2 regions of the Stenotrophomonas sp. YJH_SMC_122 genome follow, and region 2 is predicted to be linked to the other one. Evidence: riboswitches for the same ligand, from Rfam matches in the RefSeq annotation. Region 2 holds a riboswitch; the other holds the start of a gene.
The links. Region 2 has a riboswitch for thiamine pyrophosphate ahead of AC5P66_RS04610 (TonB-dependent receptor). Riboswitches for the same ligand answer to the same signal wherever they lie in the genome.
Positions count from the first base shown of each region.

Region 1 (4,466 bases), on a different contig from region 2:
CAGATCACACGCCCCCAGCCAACCCACCCGCCTGGCCACGGACAGTTTCCGTGTCCGTCACCGCAGGAAAAGAAAAAAGAAGAGCAAGAGCAAAGGCAAAGGCAACAGCCGCGCGCTGTGTGTTGGGGTCGGATCCGTTTTCCGAAGGAAAACGGATCCGACCCCTTCTTGTTTTCCGATACACATCTTCCACGCAAAGCGTGGAAAACCAACCGTTACCGGGAAACTGTCGGGGGTGGGGCGGTGTGGGTGGGCAGGACCGTTGGCGCCATGGATGGCGCCATCGAGCCCCCATGGATGGGTTCACGGCGTGTCCTGCCCACCCACACCGCCCCACCCAACCAGCAGCAACCCAGAGCCGCCTTTGAATTTGACCTTGGCCCTTGCCTGAAAAAGCGGTGCAGCCGCAGGCTGCAAAACACCCTCAATCCTGATCGTGCGCGCGTGCGGCCTCGGCCTGCGTCTCCTCCTGCGCCGCCATCTCGCGTGCGATCCACGCATCGATCATGTGCCGCTGGCGCTGCGCCTGCCGCCGCTCGCGCGTGTATTCCTGGTCCAGCACCCGATACAGCGACACCATCACCAGCACCATCAACAGTGCGAATGGCAACGCCGCAATCGTGATCATGCCCTGCAGTGCATCCAGGCCGCCGGCCAGCAGCAACGCCGCTGCGATCAACGCCACCGCGATGCCCCAGGCCAGCTTGCGCTTCAACGGAGGATCGCCTGCTTCGTCAGTGGACATGCTGGCCAGAACCAGTACCGCCGAGTCGGCCGAGGTTACGAAGAAGATCATCAGCAGTACCAGTGCGACGCACGACAGCAGCAGCGGCAGCGGCATGCTGTCGAACAGCGTGAACAGCACCGTCTCGTAGCCATTGCCCAGCGCCTGCACCAGGTCGGCATGGCCGAAGATCTGCGCCCACAGCGCGGTGCCGCCGAATACCGCGAACCAGAAGAAGCCCAGCAGCGTCGGCGCGAGCACTACGCCGATCACGAACTCGCGCACGCTGCGGCCGCGCGAGATGCGTGCGATGAACGAGCCTACGAACGGTGCCCACGAGATCCACCAGGCCCAGTAGAAGATTGTCCAGTCCGCCACCCAGGTGCTGCCGGAGAAAGGTGACATGCGCAGGCTCATCGTCACCAGCTGGTTGAGGTAGGAGCCCAGCGTGGTGGTGAACGTATCGAAGATGAAGCCGGTCGGCCCCAGCACCAGCAGGATGGCTGCCAGCAGGGCAGCCAACGCCAGGTTGAAATTGGACAGCCACTTCACACCCCGCTCCACGCCACTGGCGGTGGACGCCATATACAGCACGAAGGCGACGGCAATGATGGTCATCTGCACTGGGACGGTAGCCTGCACGCCGAACACGCGCTCGATGCCGGCGGCGATCTGGATGGTGCCGAAGCCCAGCGTAGTCGCGACACCGATCGCGGTGGCGACCACTGCAGCGATGTTGACCACCCGACCGATCCAGCCGCGATGGTGGCGGCCGATGATCGGCTGCAGCATGTCGCTGACCAGGCCACGGCCGTTGCGGTTGAACTGGAACCAGGCCATTGCCAGCCCGATCAGCGCGTAGATGGCCCACGGGTGCAGGCCCCAGTGGAAGAATGCATAGCGCATCGAGGCGCGTGCCGCGTCCAGGCTTTGCGGAGCAAGCCCTTCCGGTGGCTTGCTGAAGTGCGAAATGGGCTCGGCGGCGCCCCAGAACACCAGGCCGATGCCCATGCCGGCGGCGAACAGCATCGACATCCAGCTGGCTCGCGAGAACTCCGGTTCGGCGTCTTCGCCGCCGATGCGCAGGTTGCCGAAGCGGCCGAAGGCCAGGTACATCAGGAATACCAGCGCCAGGAACACGACCAGCAGGTACAGCCAGCCGATGCCGCGGATGAGTTCACCGAGGATGCTCTGCACCACGGTATTGAAGGGGCCGGGTGCAATACCGGCAAGCAGCACCAGCAGCAGAACCAGTGCGATGGAAACGCGAAACACCATGAAGGAGCTTCTCCGATCAAGGGATTGAGGGGAGCGAGCAGAGCTTGCAGCGAAGGGCCGGCGGCATGCAGCGCGAACCGGGCAGGGGCCGCGTCGGCGGCGAAGGAAGCATCGGTCGCTGGAGCGCGACGGACGTGCACGTTACTGAACGCGACGTCATGGTTCTGTTAACGAATATCGATTGGGGGCAACTCCGGAGGCGGGCGGTCTATGCTCTAATGCACGCCAAGAAGCGGGGGTACCGCGGCCATGTGGCCGCGGTTGAGACAGTCCCTTGGAACCTGATCCGGCTCATACCGGCGTAGGGAAGCTTTGCAATGCAGCCATTCCCGGACTCCGCCCAAGGAGCGTCCGGGCACGGTCGCAGTGCGCCGCCGCTTCGTCCCTGACCTTCCTGGACGATGCCCGATGAACGCACAGCTCTCCGCCCTGCAGCAACAGGCCCAGCAACTCTCCGAATCCGTGACCCGGCCCATTCCCGGCTCGCGCAAGATCCACGTGCCCGGTTCGCGCCCGGATCTGCAGGTGCCGATGCGGGAGATCGCGTTGACCCGCACCCCGACGCTGTTCGGCGGCGAAGAGAATGCGCCGGTCACGGTCTACGACACGTCCGGCCCCTACACCGATCCGGGCGTGCGTATCGATCTGTCCGCCGGTCTGCCGGCACTGCGTCGCGGCTGGGTGGAGGAACGTGGCGATACCGAGCAGCTCGAAGGCCTGAGTTCGTCGTTCGGGCGTGATCGCGAGCACGACCCCAAGCTCGCTGCCGTGCGCTTCCCCGCACGCAGCCTGCCGCGCCGTGCACGGGCAGGCGCGAACGTCACCCAGATGCACTATGCGCGGCGCGGCATCATCACGCCGGAAATGGAATTCGTTGCCATCCGCGAGAACCAGCGGCTGGAAGCGATCCGCGATGCGGGCCTGCTGCAGCAGCACCCGGGCGAGGCGTTCGGCGCTTCGATCCAGAAGATCATCACCCCGGAGTTCGTGCGGGATGAAATCGCGCGCGGCCGCGCGGTGCTGCCCAACAACATCAACCATCCGGAAAGCGAGCCGATGATCATCGGCCGCAACTTCCTGACCAAGATCAATGCCAACATCGGCAACAGCGCCGTTTCCTCGGGAATCGCCGAGGAGGTAGAGAAACTGGTGTGGGCGATCCGCTGGGGCGGTGACACCGTGATGGACCTGTCCACCGGCAAGCACATCCATGAAACCCGCGAGTGGATCATCCGCAACTCGCCGGTGGCGATCGGTACGGTGCCGATCTACCAGGCGCTGGAGAAGGTTGACGGCCGTGCCGAAGCACTGACCTGGGAGATCTTCCGCGACACGCTGGTCGAGCAGGCCGAGCAGGGCGTGGACTACTTCACCATCCACGCCGGCGTGCTGCTGCGCTACGTGCCACTCACCGCCAAGCGGGTGACCGGCATCGTCAGCCGCGGGGGCTCGATCATGGCCAAGTGGTGCCTGGCGCACCACAAGGAGAATTTCCTGTACACGCATTTCGAAGAGATCTGCGAAATCATGAAGGCCTATGACGTGACCTTTTCGCTGGGTGACGGCCTGCGCCCGGGCTGCATCGCCGACGCCAACGACGCCGCGCAGTTCGGTGAGCTGGAAACACTGGGCGAGCTGACGAAGATCGCTTGGAAGCATGATGTGCAGACCATGATCGAGGGCCCCGGCCACGTGCCGATGCAGCTGATCAAGGAGAACATGGACAAGCAGCTGCGTGAGTGCGGCGAGGCGCCGTTCTATACGCTGGGGCCGTTGACCACCGATATCGCACCGGGCTACGACCACATCACCAGCGCGATCGGCGCGGCGATGATCGGGTGGTTCGGCACGGCCATGCTCTGTTACGTGACGCCGAAGGAGCATCTCGGCCTGCCCAATCGCCAGGACGTGCGCGACGGCATCATGGCTTATCGCATTGCCGCGCATGCAGCCGACCTGGCCAAGGGCCATCCGGGCGCGCAGGTTCGCGACAACGCGTTGAGCAAGGCGCGCTTCGAGTTCCGCTGGGAAGACCAGTTCCACCTTGGCCTGGATCCGGAGAAGGCCAAGGAGTTCCATGACGAGACGCTGCCGAAGGATGCGCACAAGCTGGCCCACTTCTGCTCGATGTGCGGCCCGCACTTCTGTTCGATGAAGATCACCCAGGATGTGCGTGACTACGCCGAGGCCGGCATGAAGGAGAAGTCGGAGGAGTTCCGCGCGGCTGGCGCAGAGGTCTACCACCAGGGATGACGAGTAGCCGGGTGCCGGCCGCTGGCCGGCAGCCGGTTGTGCGGGGGCGGGGAAGCGTGCTGGCCAGCGGCCGGCACCACCGCTCATCACGCCGCTCCCCGCTATGCTCCGCGCATCACCCTGGGGGAAGGACACCATGCCTGTTGCCATGACCACCCGTTGGCTGGCCATTGCCCGCCGTCATCCTTCGGCCTGGCTGCTGGGCGCCCAG
Region 1 is NZ_JCAFST010000016.1:44,457-48,922, reverse strand. Features, by position in the region: gene AC5P66_RS18190 (BCCT family transporter) at 425-2,002, opposite strand; TPP riboswitch at 2,227-2,328, shown strand; gene thiC (phosphomethylpyrimidine synthase ThiC) at 2,411-4,255, shown strand; gene AC5P66_RS18180 (ion channel) at 4,392-4,466, shown strand, end outside.
Region 1: another riboswitch for thiamine pyrophosphate. It lies ahead of thiC (phosphomethylpyrimidine synthase ThiC); the one in region 2 lies ahead of AC5P66_RS04610 (TonB-dependent receptor).

Region 2 (4,466 bases):
ATGCTCAGTACTTCCACACTCAGCTTCCGTGGTCTGGCGATGGCGCTGGCACTGGTGGCCGGTGTCGCCGTGGTCAGCGATGCCAGCGCGATGTCGAGGAAGGACAAGCGCACCCTGGTCGGCGCCGTGGTCGGTGGCGTGGCCGGCAACCTGCTCTCCAACGGTGATCCTGCCGCCACCGTCGGTGGTGCCGTGGCCGGCGGCGCGATCGGCAATCTGACCACCTCCGACCGCCGCGACCGTCGTTATTACGACAATCGTTACTATGACAACCGCTACGACCGCCGCTACGATCGTGGCTACTACCGCAGCGGTTACTACGACCGTGGCGACGACCGCCGCTGGCAGCGCGAGCGTTACTACGACAACCGCTACTACCACGACCGCGGTCGCCATCGCGGCTGGTAAACGGCACGGCGGCGGTACCCCTGCCGATGGCAGAGACGGGCGGGTCGATGACCCGCCCGTTTGCGTTGGCCGCGCGCATGGCGTTGAATGCGCAGCCTTGGATGTGACTTTCCCCTCTCGGGCCGCGGCATGACGTCTTCCTCCCACCGTGTGCAGGGCCTCAACAACGACGAGGTGGCTGCCGACTGGCCACCGATCAGCGCGGCGGACATCGCATGGCTGCGCCAGCGCTACTCGCAGCTGGACAGCGGCAGCCAGCCACGCTGGCACAGCCCGCGGCCACTGTCGGCTGCCGCCATCGTCGATGGCACGCGCGGCGCAGTGTTCATCAAGCGCCATCACCACAGCGTGCGCAACGCGGCCTGCCTGGAGGAAGAGCACCGCTTCATCGCCCATCTCGCCGCTGCCGGCGTGCCGGTGGTGCAGGTGCTGGCGGCAACCGATGGCCACACCGCGGTCGAGCACGGCGAATGGACGTTTGAACTGCACGACGTCGGCGTAGGCGACGACCTGTACCGCGACGCGGTGTCGTGGTCGCTGCTGACCGATGTCGCGCAGGCCCGCGAAGCCGGACGCGCACTCGCACAGCTGCACCGCGCCGCCGCCAGCTACCACGCGCCCCAGCGCAGCACCCATCTGCTGGTGGCGCGCGACGACCTGATCCGCGCCGACGATCCGATTGCCGCAATCAAGGCAGGGCTGCACGAGCGCCCCGGCCTGGCCCGCTATCTCGCGCGCATTCCGTGGGAAACGCAGCTGCGGCGTGACGTGCTGCCGTGGCACACGGGACTGGCCGAGCGCCTGCACGACGAACCACGGCTGTGGGCGCACAACGACTGGCATGTCTCCAACCTGCTGTGGCGCGACGGGCAGGTCAGCACCGTGCTGGATTTCGGCCTGACCTCGCCCACCAGCGCACTGTTCGACCTCGCCACCGCAATCGAGCGCAACGCCGTGGCATGGCTGGAACTGGCGCGCGGCATGGAGGCAGTGCGCATCGATATCGCGCTGGCGCTGCTCGATGGCTACCGCCAGGTGCTGCCGCTGTCGGCGGCACGCGTGCACCTGCTGGCCGACCTGCTGCCGATGGTGCATTTCGACTTCGCACTGTCCGAAGTGGAGTATTTCGAGGGCGTCACCGGCTCGACCGCCAATGCCGATGTGGCGTGGCAACCCTTCATGCTGGGGCATCCGGCGTGGTTCCACAGCGCGCCAGGGCAGGCACTGCTCAACGCGCTGCACGCGGCAGCCTGAAGGGCACCGGCTCGCAAATCCGTACCATTTGTAGTGAAATGGTCACCTGAAGCGGGGGTGCCTGGATCTGCCAGGCTGAGAGAGTCCCTTGGAACCTGATCCGGTTTGCACCGGCGTAGGGAGCTTTGAGCCGCAGCCACACCCCCATCCTGGGCCGGTGCACCTGCGCGCCGTCGCTTCGTCTCCCTTGTTGGCCGAAGACGAACCGAATGAACCGCTGCCTGCGCCCCACCGTGCTCTCCCTCGCCCTCTGTGCCGCGCTCCCGCTACATGCCAGCGAGGCCGAGGCCACCACCGATGCGGCCGCCATCGGCGCCGAACGCTCACCGACCGAACTGGCAGCGGTGCGCGTGCAGGCCGGCAAACCGAAGGCCGATACCTCGCGCGTGAACGCCTTCGGTGGCGGTTCGTGGAAGGACACGCCGGCTTCGGTGAATGTGCTCGAGCGCGACTATCTCGACCGCCGCCAGCTACGTTCGCTGTCCGAGCTGGCCAGCAATGATGCCTCGCTGGGTGATGCCTACGCGCCGGTGGGCTACTACCAGAACGTCGCCATCCGCGGCTTCGCCCTGGACGCCGCCACCGGCTACCGCTTCAATGGGCTGTCCATCGCCGGCGAGCAACGCCTGGCGCTGGAGAACGTGCAGTCGGTGGAGATCCTCAAGGGTGAAGCCGGCCTGGCGGCAGGCGTGATGGCGCCGGGCGGAATCATCAACTACATCGGCAAGCGCCCGGCCGAAGTGCGCACCGCCACGCTCGGTACCGATTCGGAAGGCTCGCGCTACGTCGCCGTCGATGTCGGCCACTGGATCACCCCGCGCTTCGGCCTGCGCCTGAATGCCGCATGGGACTCCAGCAATTCCTATGTCGAGCATGCCGATGGCCGCCGCAACTTCTACTCGCTGGCCGCCGACTGGCTGATCGGCGAACGCGGCAAGCTGGAGGTGGACGCCAATTACCAGACCAGTTCGCAACGTTCGGTGTCCGGCTACCAGCTGCTGGGCGCACGTGACCTGCCGCGCGGCGTCGACCGCGAGCACCTGCTCGGCTACCAGCCGTGGCAGCGGCCGGTGGATATCGCCAGCACCAACATCACCGCGCTGCATACCTACGACTTCAACGACGCTTGGCAATCACGTGTATCGGTGGGCCACAGCCGTTCGGTGATCGATGACAACGTCGCCTTCGCCTACGGCTGCTACTACGCCGCGCAATGTGCCGACGGCAGCGTGCCGGGCAACTACTTCGCGCCGAACGGCGACTATGACATCTACGACTACCGCAGTCCGGACGACACGCGCCGCAACCAGCAGGCTCGTGCCGAACTGCGTGGCCGCTTCGAGACCGGCAGCGTCGGCCACCAGCTGACCATCGGGGCCGACTACTTCCGCCGCACCGTGGACAGGCGCCCGAGCGTCAACGAGTACGTTGGCACCACCAACATCCACGACGCACCGGTGCCGGTGTTCGCGCCGTCGCCGAAGATGCCGGGCCCGTCCGCACGTCGCCTGGACAGCCGCCAGACCGCGTTCTTCGTGCTGGACCGGATCAGCTTCGGTGACGACTGGCAGTGGCTGGCCGGTGGCCGCTTCGTCCGCCTGGATGAGCGCGCCTATGACAAGCGCGGCACCCCGCAGCGGCACAGCCGCCTGTCGCGCTTCCTGCCACAGACCGCGGTGGTGTGGAAAGCCACCGACCAGCTCAACGCCTACGCCAGTTACGTGCGCGGCATTTCGCTGGGCCAGGAAGCGCCGTTCTGGACCAGCAACGCCGACACCTTCCTGCCGTCGGTACAGTCGCGGCAGCTGGAAGTGGGCCTGAAGTACGTGCCGGTCGAAGCGCTGACCCTGGGCGCGGCGGTGTTCCGCATTTCGCAGCCGTACCAGTACGCCAAGCCGGACAGCAGCGACGTGGGTTACACCTTCGTCGAGGAAGGCACCCAGACCCACACCGGCCTGGAGTTGACCGCCAACGGCCAGCTGACGGATGCACTGCAGATCGTCGCCAGTGCCAGCGTGCTGCAGGCGCGCGCGCGCGACACCGGCACGCCGGCCTATGAGGGTCATCAGCTGGTGAACGTGCCGAAGGTGCGTGCCAGCGTGCACGTGGCCTATGCGCTGCCGTTCGTGCAGGGCCTGGATGTCACTGGCGGGTGGCGCTATGCCGGTGCCAACGTGGCACGCGCCGACGGCGCCGTACGCGCGCCGGACTACTCGGTGTTCGATGCCGGCCTGCGTTTCCAGCACCGGCTGCACGAGCGCGCCGTGACCTGGAACCTGTCGGTGGACAACGTGTTCAACCGTTTCTACTGGCGCGATACCGGCAGCAGCGGCGGTGACTACTACCTGTTCCCCGGCGCACCGCGACAGGCGCGCCTGTCGGTGACGTTCGCGCTGTGAACGGCGTCGTGCTCGAGTGGACCGCCGCGCTGTGCAGCGTCCTCGGCGTCTGGCTGATGGCCCGCCGCCGGCTGTCTGCATGGCCGGTGGGCCTGCTGTCGGTCATGCTGTATGGCCTGGTGTTCGCCGAGGCCAAGCTGTACTCGGACACCCTGCTGCAGGTTGCCTTCGGTGGTTTCCTGATCTACGGCTGGCTCAACTGGCGCCAGCACGCCGCCGATGAGGGCAGCATCCGCATCGTGCCGCTGGCGCGAGGCAAGCTCTTGCGTGACCTGGCCATCGGCCTGTGCGGCGGCGTGACGCTGGGCGCCGGCATGCACAGCTTCACCGATGCCGCGCTGCCGTGGCTGGACGCGATGCTGACCGCGCTGAGCCTGGTCGGCCAGTGGTGGCAGGCACGCCGCC
Region 2 is NZ_JCAFST010000002.1:232,898-237,363, reverse strand. Features, by position in the region: gene AC5P66_RS04620 (glycine zipper 2TM domain-containing protein) at 1-408, shown strand; gene AC5P66_RS04615 (phosphotransferase enzyme family protein) at 538-1,662, shown strand; TPP riboswitch at 1,706-1,801, shown strand; gene AC5P66_RS04610 (TonB-dependent receptor) at 1,872-4,061, shown strand; gene pnuC (nicotinamide riboside transporter PnuC) at 4,070-4,466, shown strand, end outside.